4 regions of the Erwinia amylovora genome follow, and region 3 is predicted to be linked to each of the others. Evidence: predicted binding sites of a transcription regulator. Region 3 holds the regulator's gene; each other region holds the start of a gene.

Region 1 (3,241 bases), 1.7 Mb from region 3:
CTTCAAAAGGATAGCGCTTCAGGCTTTTCAGCCACTCCCCTTCCGTCAAAATAACCGGGCTGTCCACCGGCGGGAAAGCTATTTTATGAATATGCACCTGCGACAGCAGCTCACCTTTCAGATCCAGCCCCTCGGCAAAGGACTGCAGGCCAACCAGTACGCTGGTTTCGCCCCGCTCCACGCGCTGGCGGTGCAGCGCCACCAGCGCGGGGCGGGGTTTATCCCCCTGCACCAGCATCATCAGACGCAGTTCGGGCAGATAGCTGAGAAACTGCTGCATGGCGCGATTACTGGCAAACAGCACCAGGATGCCTTTATGCGCCGCCAGGCGGATCTGCTGGCGGAAGAAGTGCGCCATTTCCGCCAGGTGCTGCACCTCATTGGCCAGCATCGGCTCCAGCTTCATCTGCGGGATGACCAGCTTGCCCTGCGCGACATGGTTAAACGGCGAGTCCAGCGCCACAAAGCGATCGCCGGCCTTTTCGCTCAGGCCGGACATCTCCTGCAGGCGCTGGAAGCTGTTCAGCGAACGCAGCGTGGCCGAGGTCAGTACCACATGGGGAATTTTGCGCCACAGCAGCTTTTCCAGCTGTTCGCTGACGCGAATGCCGGCGCAGTGAAACAGGTAATGCGCGTTGCCGTCGCGTATTTCGCGCGTAACCCATTTCGATACCGGTGCACCGGAAGCCTGCTCCATCGAGGCCAGCCGCCACAGCTTGCTGCTGGCCTCGAACGCACCGAGCGCACGGCTCATCTGGATCAGCGTGCGTTGCAGGCGCACCACGTCAAACTGGCCGGTTTTCTCACTCAGGTCGTTCATCAGCCCTTCGGCCAGCCCGCGCAGCGCGTCACTGAGCTTAAACAGCCGGGCGCACAGGGCCATTATCTCTTCCGGCAAGCGCCCCATTTCAAAGCGGAACTCGTCTTCCTGCCCTTCAGCGGGCAGATACAGCGCGAAAATCTGCGTGAGCAGCTGCAGCTGCTCACGCAGATTTTCGCAGTGGGCTTTGAGTTTGTCAGGATGGCTAAGCGGTGGCGGTCGTTTCGGGCGGAACTGCGCCAGGCACTGCTCTACCAGCCGGCAGAACAGATCGAGCTGCAGCGCGTTCCAGCCCGGTGTGACGTCCCCGCTCATCTCCAGCGCATCACGCGCCACTTCCGGCAGATGATGGCCTTCATCCAGCACCAGCAGCAGTTCTTTCGGCGGCGGCAGCACCGATTCGGTTTCCAGCGCCGCCATCACCAGCGCGTGGTTCGCCACCACCACGTCAGCATGTTCAATTTCGCGCCGCGCCACGTAAAACGGGCATTCGCGGAACCAGTGACAGTGGCTGCCGAGGCAGTTGGCCTTATCAGTACTGAGGCGCTGCCAGAGAGAATCTTCAATGTTTTCCGCACTGTGATCGCGCAGCCCGTCCCACTGATGGCGGTTAAGGGATTTTTCCAGTTCGCTACAGACCGCGCGCTCATCTTTACTGGCGGTCATCTGCTCGTCGAGAAACAGCAGCAGATCGCCCTGCTGCTGCTCGTCGCCAGCCAGCGCCGACAGGTTACGCGGGCAGACATAGCGTCCACGGCCAAAGGCGGCGGTAAACTTAAGTTCGGGGATAATCTTTTTTAACAGCGGCAGATCTTTACTGAAAATCTGATCCTGCAACGCCACGTTAGCGGTACTGACCACCAGCGGTTTTTCCCCGGCACGGCTCACGGCGATGCCGGGGATCAGATAAGAGAGGGTTTTCCCCACCCCGGTAGGCGCTTCTATCGCCAGGTGACGGCCATCGTCCCCCGCCAGCGTTTTCGCCACTTCGGCGATCATCTGCCGCTGCGGGGCGCGCGGAATAAAATCGGGGACTTGCTGTTGCAGGGCTTTATACCACCCGGCAATCTGCGTTTTTAACGCGACAGTTAACGCCATGACAACCAATTCCAGCTAAACAGGGCTGTATTTTTGCACAGTATGGCGTCGCCGTCAGCCTGCAAACGCCGGTTGGCAAAAACTATCGCGCCGCTAACAGAAAAGTTTAGCCGCTGTGCTGTTTATACATCAGCGTAGTGGTATCCAGATCACCTGCCGTGGAGCGCGCACAGGCGGGGATCTGCCCGGCTACCTGCCAGCCGAGCTGCAGTTAGAGCGATTCAGCGATATCGCCGCTGCGCGTGTCCAGCACCAGCAGACTGCGTCCGGCCTGCCATGCCTTCTGTTCGGCCCGGCACATCAGCTGCCGGGCGATGCCGCGCCGCCGGGCGTCCGGGTGAACCAGCAGCTTAATAATTTCACCGCGATGTGCCCCGTTAGCCGGCATCGCCAGCGCCAGCATCACCGTCGCCACAATCCGCCCTTCAATGCGCGCCACCAGCAGCTGCTTATCTCCACATGCCAGGCTAAGTAGCGCATCCTGCCAGAAGTGGCGCAGTAATTCAGGGTCACGCTGGATAAAACCGATACTCGCCCCCTCTGCAATACAGCCATCAAGCACCGCACACAGTGCCGGAAGTTCTGCCTGCGCCTGCTGCGCCGTTAACCATTGATAGTCCGTCATGGGCGAGCCACCACCAGCGCATAGTGCGCCCCCGTGGCCTCCGGCGCATGAAAAGAGCTGCGGCCAGACAGATGAAAGCGCAGACAATCCCCCTGCTCCAGCCGCCAATGGCGATTGTCCAGGGTAAATTCCAGCACGCCGCCCAGCATCCAGATATGCTGCTCCAGCCCGGCCAGCGGCGGTAGGTCGTAGTCGATACGCGCACCGACATCCAGCCGTGCTTCAACCAGTTCAGCCTGAAATGCCTGTGCCGGGGGCGATACGCTACGCCGCCGGTAACCGCTCTGCGCATCGTACCAGAGGCTTTGACTATCCGTACGCAGCAGCTGAATTCCGTCCTGCTCAACCTCGCTTAACAAGCGTGACAGGGTGAAGCCATAGAGGTGGCACAGGCGATTGAGCAAGCTGGCCGTCGGGCTGCTCTCCGCCCGTTCAATTCGCGACAGTGAAGCGCGGCTAATGCCGGAAAGTTCGGCCAGCGTCTCCAGCGACCAGTTTTTTTCCAGCCTCAGGTCTGCAAGACGCCGGGCAAGCCGTTGTTATGTTGAATTAATGTCCATTTAATTGTTTCAAATATGGGAATTAATCTCTTTTATGAGATTCAGCCGCGTTTTCCCGCCCCGACAAGTTGTACATAAAAAAAAAGTTTGTACAACAAAGCAGAATTGAGTAGTTTGGTGGCAGGTCTGACAGTCAGT
Region 2 (3,241 bases), 1.7 Mb from region 3:
GGATCCAGCCCGCAGGCAGACGGCATCGCGAATATCTGGCCACCCTGAACGCGCTGATAGCCGCGCCCTGTCTGGGTGAAATCCCCCATCTGGCTGGGGACAGGCGGGACAACCTCGGCGCATACCTCACTCTGCCATAATCCTCGCCAGATCACGGGGGAAACGGCCCGTGCAGCTGGCTGGCGGTGACGATCACACCGCCAGCCACGTATTGACCACGCGGTCATCGAGCAGCGCCACTTTGCCGTGAGCCACATTACGTCCCCGATGCAGCAACAGAAAATAGTCGGCTACGCGACGGATAAACGACAGGCGCTGCTCCAGCAGCAGGATGGTCATACCAAATTCGTGATTCAGTCGGTGGATCAAATTCCCCATCTCCTCTTCCAGCCACGGCGACATGCCTTCCGTGGGTTCATCCAGAATCAGCAGTCTGGGCTGCAACACCAGGGCACGCGCCAGCGCCAGCTGCTGCTGCTGGTCGATGGGTAGCTCACCGCTGCGCTGGTGGCGCAATGACCACAGCGCCGGAAACAGGTCATAAACCCTCTTCGGGATCGCCTGATGGCACGCCATACCGGCACCGGCTAACAGGGCGATTTGCAGATTCTCTTCAACGCTCATCTGAGAGAAAATGTGCCGCCCCTGTGGCACATAACCGATCCCCAGCGAGGCGCGGGTTTCCACCGGTTGCAGCAGCAGGTCCTGAGGCGGCCCGCTGATACCCTGCCAGGTCATGGAGCCGCTGTTGATCGGCAGATGTCCCATAATGCAGTTTACCAGCGTGGTTTTCCCCATGCCTTGCCGCCCGAGGATCCCGGTGCAGGTGCCGGGTTCAAGCTCCAAATCGACGTCCCACAAAATGTGGTTCTGCCCGTAAAACTGATTGACTGAACGTAAACTGAGCATCTGACACTCTCCTCCAGAAAGTTTTAGATCGCACCTGCTGCTTACGCTCTTTGTCGTATGGCAAACAGTCCGGCGTACCGTTAACAACCGTTCGGCTTAATGCTTCTTGCTGTGGTGTTATCAAGCATCAGGCCTTGCAGCTAAATCAATGTCCTCAAAATAACTATGCAATCATCAGGCCAGGTGAGTTTTGCGGCCGGGTTTACGCGATGCCTGCACCATTCCACCGGCTATTGGTGAGCGCAGCTAAACTATTCAGCGGGATAAAAGGCTTTTTGCACCGGGGCAGTGCCAGCGGCTAATCAGTGATGGTGCAAGTCGCTTACCCGGTGGCAAGCAGCCTGTACAATGTGCCATCACAGAAAAGAGGCGGGCAAAACGCGTTTCTCTGCACGACTGCGTGCCGGCGGTGCAAAAAAAACGGCAGAAAAAAATATTTGCCGGGCTTAACCCTGCCTGGGGATGAGTTATACACATCAAGCGCCTCAAGCGCTGTAAACAGTTATCCACCATTCCTGTGGATAACCTTGTGTATTAGGCGATGAAAACCTGTAGGATACGAGAGCGGACGCGGCTTTGCTCCGGGTTGGTGCGAAACTCGGCTTTAATGAATAAATACTTCAAATCAACTGGTTAGATAAAATCAATCATGCCAGGCTGATGTAATCGATTGGTAAAGACTTTCATGCCGGCACGCTTGACAAAATGTAAAACCTGAACCCTGTTGGGGATAACCCCTTCGCTTAGCCGGTTCAGCCCTTAACGCAATGCCCGGTCATTCAGCGGCATTAACCGATAAAGCGTCATCATGCTGTATAGCTGTGATTATATCCAGTGTTTTTTGCTGGCAAAATCGTCAGGGCCGGGTAGAATGAGATCCCGGTTCGTGTCCATCTTCATCAGGTAGCCTGAAATGAGCAAAGTCTTCAAACTCAACTCCGAATTTAAACCCGCTGGCGATCAGCCGGAGGCTATCCGTCGCCTGGAAGAGGGGCTGGAAGACGGTCTGGCGCATCAAACCCTGCTCGGCGTGACCGGTTCGGGTAAAACCTTTACCGTGGCAAATGTCATTGCCGACCTGAATCGCCCAACGATGGTGCTGGCTCCGAACAAAACGCTGGCGGCGCAGCTGTACGGCGAAATGAAAGAGTTTTTTCCGGATAATGCGGTAGAGTATTTCGTCTCTTATTACGACTACTATCAGCCGGAAGCTTACGTTCCCAGTTCGGACACCTTTATCGAAAAAGATGCTTCGGTGAATGAACACATCGAGCAGATGCGCCTGTCGGCCACCAAAGCGCTGCTGGAACGGCGTGACGTGGTGGTGGTGGCATCAGTATCGGCGATTTACGGCCTCGGTGACCCCGATCTCTATCTGAAAATGATGCTGCACCTGACGCGCGGCATGGTGATTGACCAGCGTGCCATTCTGCGCCGGCTGGCGGAGCTGCAATATGCGCGCAACGACCAGGCCTTCCAGCGCGGTACGTTCCGCGTACGCGGGGAGGTTATCGATATCTTCCCGGCGGAGTCTGATGATTATGCGCTGCGCGTGGAGCTGTTCGACGAAGAGGTAGAACGGCTGTCCATTTTTGATCCGCTGACCGGTCAGATCGAATCGGTGATCCCGCGGTATACCATCTATCCCAAAACTCACTACGTGACGCCGCGTGAGCGCCTCCTGCAGGCGATGGAAGAGATCAAAGAAGAGCTGGTGGAACGGAAAAAGGTGCTGCTGGATAACAACAAACTGCTGGAAGAGCAGCGCCTGAGTCAGCGCACCCAGTTTGATCTTGAAATGATGAACGAGCTGGGCTACTGCTCCGGGATTGAAAACTACTCGCGCTATCTGTCCGCTCGCGGGCCGGGCGAAGCGCCCCCCACGCTGTTTGACTATCTGCCCGCCGACGGCCTGCTGGTGATTGATGAATCCCACGTCACTATTCCGCAAATTGGCGGCATGTACCGTGGCGACCGGGCGCGCAAAGAAACGCTGGTGGAGTACGGTTTCCGTCTGCCGTCAGCGCTGGATAACCGCCCGATGAAGTTTGAAGAGTTTGAAGCGCTTGCGCCGCAGACTATCTACGTTTCCGCCACGCCGGGAAATTACGAACTGGAGAAATCGGGTGGCGAGGTGATCGACCAGGTGGTGCGTCCTACCGGCCTGCTCGACCCGATCGTTGAAGTGCGTCCGGTGGGAACTCAGGTGGACGATCTGCTCTCTGAAATCCGCCAGCGCGTGGCAATTAACGAACGCGTGCTGGTCACGGTGCTGACCAAACGCATGGCGGAGGATTTAACCGAATACCTCACAGAGCACGGTGAGCGGGTG
Region 3 (3,241 bases):
GCCAGGAGATCGGCCTTTGAATCATAAGGCAGTACATACATAATAGGGCGCGACGTATCAAGCCCGAGTTCAGCAACCGGCTCAGCCGGAATTGCTTTACTTTTTACCAGAAATTTAACAGGTAAATTCAATAAGTTATAATATAAATTACGCCAACCTGACATAGATAACATGAAGCCTCTTGTTAGCAAAGCAACGCAAGCATACCAGAAAGTGCCAGCGGAATCTGTGATGTTACAAAAGCTGAACACCCAGTGATTAACATTCAACTTCTTAAAGGGCCACCTGATTATGGCAAATAATGCCACCGGATTGACGCGAATTTTTAAGGCTGCCGGGTATTCGTGGAAAGGTCTGCGCGCCGCATGGCGGCACGAAGCGGCCTTTCGCCAGGAAGCAGCGGCTGCGATTCTCGCCGTTGTTATTGCGGGTCTTCTTGATGTCGACGCGATAACGCGTGTACTGCTGATCGGCTCCGTCATATTAGTGATTGTCGTCGAAATCCTGAACAGCGCCATTGAAGCGGTCGTTGACCGTATCGGTAATGAAATCCATCCCCTTGCCGGCCGGGCAAAAGATATGGGTTCTGCCGCCGTATTGATAACACTTCTGCTGGCCGTCTTTGTCTGGATAATGTTGCTGGTGCCGCGTTTGTGATGAGTCACTCAGAAAACGCAACAAACTGAATTTCGTCCAGCTTTAGGTTTTCAATACAGAAATACCTGTATATACTCACAGTCGACTGTATAAACAACCAGGGGGCGGAATGAAAGCACTAACGGCAAGGCAGCAGCAGGTTTATGACCTGATTCGCGACCACATTAATCAAACCGGCATGCCCCCGACTCGGGCAGAAATAGCTGCGCAGCTCGGTTTTCGCTCTCCGAATGCGGCTGAAGAACACCTCAAAGCACTGGCACGTAAAGGCGTGATTGAAATTGTCTCCGGTGCTTCACGCGGTATTCGCCTGATGATGGAAGAAGAAGGCGGGCTTCCGTTAATTGGCCGGGTAGCAGCCGGTGAGCCACTGCTGGCAGAACAGCATATCGAAGGGCACTATCAGGTCGACCCGGCTCTGTTCAGACCAGGTGCTGATTTTCTGCTGCGTGTTAGCGGTATGTCGATGAAAAACATCGGTATTATGGATGGGGACCTGCTGGCGGTGCATAAAACGGAAGATGTGCGCAATGGCCAGGTTGTTGTGGCGCGCATCGATGATGAAGTTACCGTTAAACGGCTGAAAAAAAACGGAAATATGGTGGAGCTGCTGCCGGAAAACCCGGAGTTCCAGCCGATTGTGGTCGACCTGCGTCAGCAAACGCTGACCATTGAAGGACTGGCAGTTGGCGTCATCCGCAACGGAAACTGGCTTTGATCGTCGTCCTTTATTCAATATTGCGCGCTGTACCCACGGCGCGTAGCTCCCCGGAGCAGCAATTTTTCCCAAGATAATGCGAGTTGCAGCAGGGCGATTAGCAGTTAAGCCAACGTGCTTGTCAGCATAAGCGATGCGGCGGGCAAAGAGAGCGGCTAACGTACCACCTGCTGCTGGCACACTAAGGCGTTAATGCGTTTATTATCTCCTGATGATAGAAACCTCTGGCGGCTTGCGCTGCCGATGATCCTCTCCAATATCACCGTCCCGTTACTGGGACTGGTGGATACCGCTGTGATTGGGCATCTTGATAGTGCTGCTTATCTTGGCGGCGTGGCGATTGGCACCACGGTGACCAGCTTCCTGTTTATGCTGCTGCTTTTTTTGCGCATGAGTACCACCGGGCTTACCGCGCAAGCGTTTGGTGCTAACGACAAACTCGCGCTGGGCAAGGCGTTAATACAGCCACTTATGCTGGCCCTGCTGGCGGGAGGGCTGTTTATCGCCCTGAAAATGCCGCTTATCCATCTGGCCCTGAAACTGACCGGCGGCAGCGAGCAGGTTCTGCATCAGGCTGCGCTATTTATGCAGGTGCGTTGGCTAAGCGCCCCCGCTACGCTGATAAACCTGGTACTGCTTGGCTGGCTGCTGGGCGTACAATATGCTCGTGCGCCGGCGATCCTGATGGTCGTTGGCAACCTGGTGAATATCCTGCTGGTTCTGTGGTTTGTGGTCGGCCTTAAATGGGGCGTGCAGGGGGCGGGTGCGGCGACGGCGATTGCTGAATACGTCAGCCTGATCGTCGGGCTGCTGATGGTGAGGCGGGTAATGGTGTTACGCGGGCTGTCGCTGCGTCAGATGCTTACGGCCTGGCGTGGGGGGTTCACTCGCCTGCTGCGCCTAAATCGCGATATTATGCTGCGTTCGTTATTACTGCAAATCTGCTTTGCCACCCTGACTCTCCTTGGCGCGCGCTTAGGGAATGAGGTGCTGGCGGTGAATGCGGTGCTGATGATGTTCCTTACCTTCACTGCGTATGCCCTTGATGGCTTTGCCTATGCGGTTGAAGCTTGCTCAGGAAAAGCCTGTGGCGCGAAGGATAGTAAGCAGTTACTTACTGTATGGCATGCCGCCTGCAGGCAGGCGCTGGTGGTGGCGCTGGCCTTCTCGCTGATTTACGCCGTAAGCGGAATGCAGATTGTTGCGCTGTTAACGTCACTGGAGCCGCTGCGCGAGCTGGCGGACCGCTATTTGTGGTGGCAGGTACTGATGCCGTTAGCAGGCGTCGGCTGTTATTTGCTGGACGGAATGTTTATCGGTGCCACACGCGCCAGCGAAATGCGTAATGGTATGGCGATAGCCGCTCTGGGCTTTGCACTGACGCTGTTTAGCGTGCCGTGGTTAGGCAATCACGGCCTTTGGCTGTCATTAACCGTGTTTATGCTGCTGCGGGGCATGACGCTTTGGACGATATGGCGAAGACACTGGCGTAACGGCAGCTGGTTTGTTCGTTGACACAATTTATTACGCAACCCGAATGCTTGATATCACCCTGATTTAAAGGTTTTTTCATTTAATGCCGCCTGAAAGCCAGCGAGTTGACTTCCGTAATGTTATTTCCCTACTACAATTATCTCTGTGTCAGGTTTTTTACCAGATATTAACCTGGTTATAAGCTTAACTACGAAGCTAAAAAGCGGTTTTAACGCAAGGTAGAGGATGCATATTATGAATAAACATGAAGCCGGCGGTAACTGGAAACAGTTTAAAGGTAAAGTTAAAGAGCAGTGGGGTAAGCTGACTGAGGATGACTTGACGGTTGTTGAAGGCAAACGCGACCAGCTGGTCGGTAAGATTCAGGAGCGT
Region 4 (3,241 bases), 1.3 Mb from region 3:
GCCGGATGAAGGTGTCGATATCCAGATCCTTAACAAAGTGCCCGGCCTGGATCATAAACACAACCTGCAAACCACCAAACTGGATTTAAGCTTCTCAGAGACCTTTAATCAGTCTCATCTGGCTGATGCCTACGAGCGCCTGCTGCTGGAAACGATGCGCGGCATCCAGGCGCTGTTTGTTCGTCGTGATGAAGTCGAGGAGGCGTGGAAGTGGGTCGACTCTATCATGGACGCCTGGGCTGCAGATAAAGAAGCGCCCAAGCCTTACCAGGCAGGTACCTGGGGCCCGGTGGCTTCGGTAGCGATGATCACCCGTGATGGCCGCTCATGGAATGAATTTGAGTAATTTGACCTGAATATTGCAGCCCGCTTCGGCGGGTTTTTTTTCAATCAGAATAACGGTTATGCACAATAAGCCGGCGCTTCGATTCTCCTTGTACAACACCCGCGCCGGCGACGATCGCCTGGCGGACAGGCGATGCGGAGAAGGCTGCATCAATAGCGGCAAAACACGCGGCGAACGGATTTGACCATTGGCACGATGATACCGGCCATTGTTGTCGAACAGCGGGAACAGGCGGTATCGGGGGCGAAAATTTGATTCACCCCAGATAGTGCAGGGCAGAATCAGCCGCTGACGTTCACGCGGGCGACAGCCGTTGTGGCGCGTTGTAGCGCATCCTCAATATCACTTCCGGTTGCCAGCACCACGCCTAAACGGCGTTTACCCTGGATTTCCGGCTTGCCAAACAGACGAACCTGCAGACCCGCGCCGACAGCGGCAGAAAGGTTGGCAAACTGCACGTTATCACTGTGTAGCTCCGGCAGGATAACCGCCGACGCCGCCGGGCCGTATTGACGTATTGCACCCACCGGCAGACCGAGGAAAGCGCGGACGTGCAGTGCGAACTCAGAAACATCCTGTGAGATTAACGTGACCATGCCGGTGTCGTGCGGGCGCGGTGACACCTCACTGAACACCACGTCATCACCACAGACAAACAGCTCGACGCCAAAAAGGCCATAACCACCGAGGGCAGCCACCACCTTTTCGGCTATCTGCCGGGCGCGCTGCAGGGCCAGCTGGCTCATCTGCTGTGGCTGCCACGACTCACGATAGTCGCCATCCTCCTGGCGATGACCGATGGGCGCGCAGAAATGAATACCGTCCACCGCACTGATGGTCAGCAGGGTGATTTCAAAATCGAATTTCACCACGCCTTCAACAATCACGCGCCCGGCACCCGCACGGCCACCCTGCTGAGCATAATCCCAGGCGGTAGCCAGCTGTGCGGCGTCCCGGACAACGCTCTGGCCTTTGCCGGAAGAGCTCATCACCGGCTTAATGATGCATGGCAAGCCGATAGCTTCAGCTGCGGCACAGAATGCATCATAGCTATCGGCGAAGCGATAGGCAGAAGTGGGAAGCTGCAACTCTTCAGCGGCGAGGCGGCGTATGCCCTCGCGATCCATGGTTAACCGGGCTGCACGGGCGCTGGGAACCACCTTCTGGCCCTGTTTTTCCAGTTCGACCAGCCTGTCCGTGGCGATAGCTTCAATTTCCGGCACCACAAAATCCGGCTGCTCTTTTTCAATCAGCGCTGCCAGGGCTGCGCCATCCAGCATATTGATCACATAACTGCGGTGGGCAACCTGCATAGCAGGGGCATCCGCGTAGCGATCTACCGCGATCGTTTCCACGCCCAAACGCTGACATTCCAGCGCCACTTCTTTGCCCAGTTCACCCGATCCTAACAGCATTACGCGCGTCGCATTCGGGCGCAGAGCGGTTCCAAGAGTTGTCATCATCGCCACCTGATTAGATAAAAAAAAGCCGCCGTAGTATAAACGAAAACGTTTGCGTGTTCATCCGTCATTCGGCACTTGAGGCAAAAAAGCAATGCTGATATACTGTATAAAAACACAGTTAAACAAGGCGAGATCATGGCTGTTGAAATTAAATATGTCGTTGTCAGAAAAGGTGAAGAAAAGATGACATTTGCCAGCAAAAAAGAGGCGGATGCCTACGACAAAATGCTCGATATGGCGGAAGTGTTCTCTGACTGGCTGGCGGCCAGCCCGCTGGGTATGCAGGAGCAGCAAAACGAATCGCTGGGGCTTTTTATGGCGGAAAACAAAGACGTGCTGCAGCAAATTTTGCGTACCGGCAGGCTGCCTGATGAAAACGCCGCCAATAAAAGCGATGATGACAATGAAAGCACGCTGCGGGCGGTAGCGGGTTGAGTGCGCAATTGATGGTCATATAGCCTTGCTGTTAAGCGGATGATATCAGCTGGCATAACGCGGCCATTGCAGCTTTTGCGGTTATGTCTGCATCCGCCTGATGCAGCCGATCGTTGAAGACTTCAAGTCCTATTGGCCCCCGGTATTCAATGTGTTGCAGGTGCTGTAACAGCGCCCGCAAAGGGAAGTGACCTTCGCCCGGCAGCAGGCGGTCATGACGGGCAACTTCCTTCAACCGTTGCGCATCCGGCCGGGTATTCAGATCCGACAATTGTACCAGGAATATCTTGTCGGCCGGGATGCCCTCAAGATCTGCCAGCGTTCTTTGCAGAACAAAGATATGGAATGCGTCGACCACCAGGCCCAGATTGGGTGCATCAATACGCTTCACCAGCTGCCATGCTGCGGCGATGTTGTTAATGTGCTGGCTCCACGCCATCGCTTCATACGCCACGCGCAGATTGTGGTGTGCCGCCTGCTGTACCAGCCAGCGTAAATCCTCTTCTGTGCGTTGTTGGCAACATTCGGGATCGGTCGAAGCAGGGACCAGTAGCGTAGTCGCTCCCAATCGTTGTGCGGTTGATATCATCTCCAGCGCTTCGTCGCGCTTGTGATGGCGCATCGCATCCGGTGCGCCATCGAAGTCCATCAGCACCTGGTAATCCGTTAGTGATAACGCCAGACGTGAGCAAAGATCGGCCAGGCCCCCAGCGCCCGCCGGTGCTGCTGCCACATCCTGCTGCCATAATTCCACCTGCTGAAAACCCGCCGCAGAGGCTGCGCGAAGCTTCTCTTCGCTACTGCCACCCAGCAAAATAGTGTTGATAAATAATGGGTTGCCTGAAAGCATCGCTGCCATTTCCTTATTTTCTTGCTGCTTTCATGGTAGAAGTCAATAACGGCTGGCGCAAACCCTACTTTTAAACAATTTGTGCGCGTCAGGTGAAATGCTAAGCCTCTGCACTCTTTGACATCTCCTTACGTTGCTGCCAGAAAT

What was found. The regulator LexA, encoded in region 3, represses DNA repair genes until DNA is damaged. The targets are predictions, from matches to a motif close to TNCTGTATGTACATACAGNA.
Region 1: the regulator LexA is predicted to act here: its motif matches at 1,942-1,961, upstream of dinG (ATP-dependent DNA helicase DinG).
Region 2: the regulator LexA is predicted to act here: its motif matches at 1,727-1,746, upstream of uvrB (excinuclease ABC subunit UvrB).
Region 4: the regulator LexA is predicted to act here: its motif matches at 1,910-1,929, upstream of JGC47_RS09800 (YebG family protein).

Annotation. Positions count from the first base shown of each region.
Region 1 is NZ_CP066796.1:1,322,621-1,325,861, reverse strand. It holds gene dinG (ATP-dependent DNA helicase DinG) at 1-1,918, opposite strand, end outside; partial or broken gene JGC47_RS06190 (GNAT family N-acetyltransferase) at 2,025-2,543, opposite strand; gene JGC47_RS06185 (helix-turn-helix domain-containing protein) at 2,540-3,055, opposite strand.
Region 2 is NZ_CP066796.1:1,286,009-1,289,249, forward strand. It holds gene bioD (dethiobiotin synthase) at 1-140, shown strand, start outside; gene JGC47_RS06020 (ABC transporter ATP-binding protein) at 193-909, opposite strand; gene uvrB (excinuclease ABC subunit UvrB) at 1,823-3,241, shown strand, end outside.
Region 3 is NZ_CP066796.1:3,439,353-3,442,593, reverse strand. It holds gene plsB (glycerol-3-phosphate 1-O-acyltransferase PlsB) at 1-164, opposite strand, end outside; gene JGC47_RS15685 (diacylglycerol kinase) at 292-657, shown strand; gene lexA (transcriptional repressor LexA) at 767-1,375, shown strand; gene dinF (MATE family efflux transporter DinF) at 1,568-2,890, shown strand; gene JGC47_RS15670 (CsbD family protein) at 3,104-3,241, shown strand, end outside.
Region 4 is NZ_CP066796.1:2,103,753-2,106,993, reverse strand. It holds gene zwf (glucose-6-phosphate dehydrogenase) at 1-346, shown strand, start outside; gene purT (formate-dependent phosphoribosylglycinamide formyltransferase) at 628-1,806, opposite strand; gene JGC47_RS09800 (YebG family protein) at 1,945-2,244, shown strand; gene JGC47_RS09795 (sugar phosphate isomerase/epimerase family protein) at 2,276-3,094, opposite strand.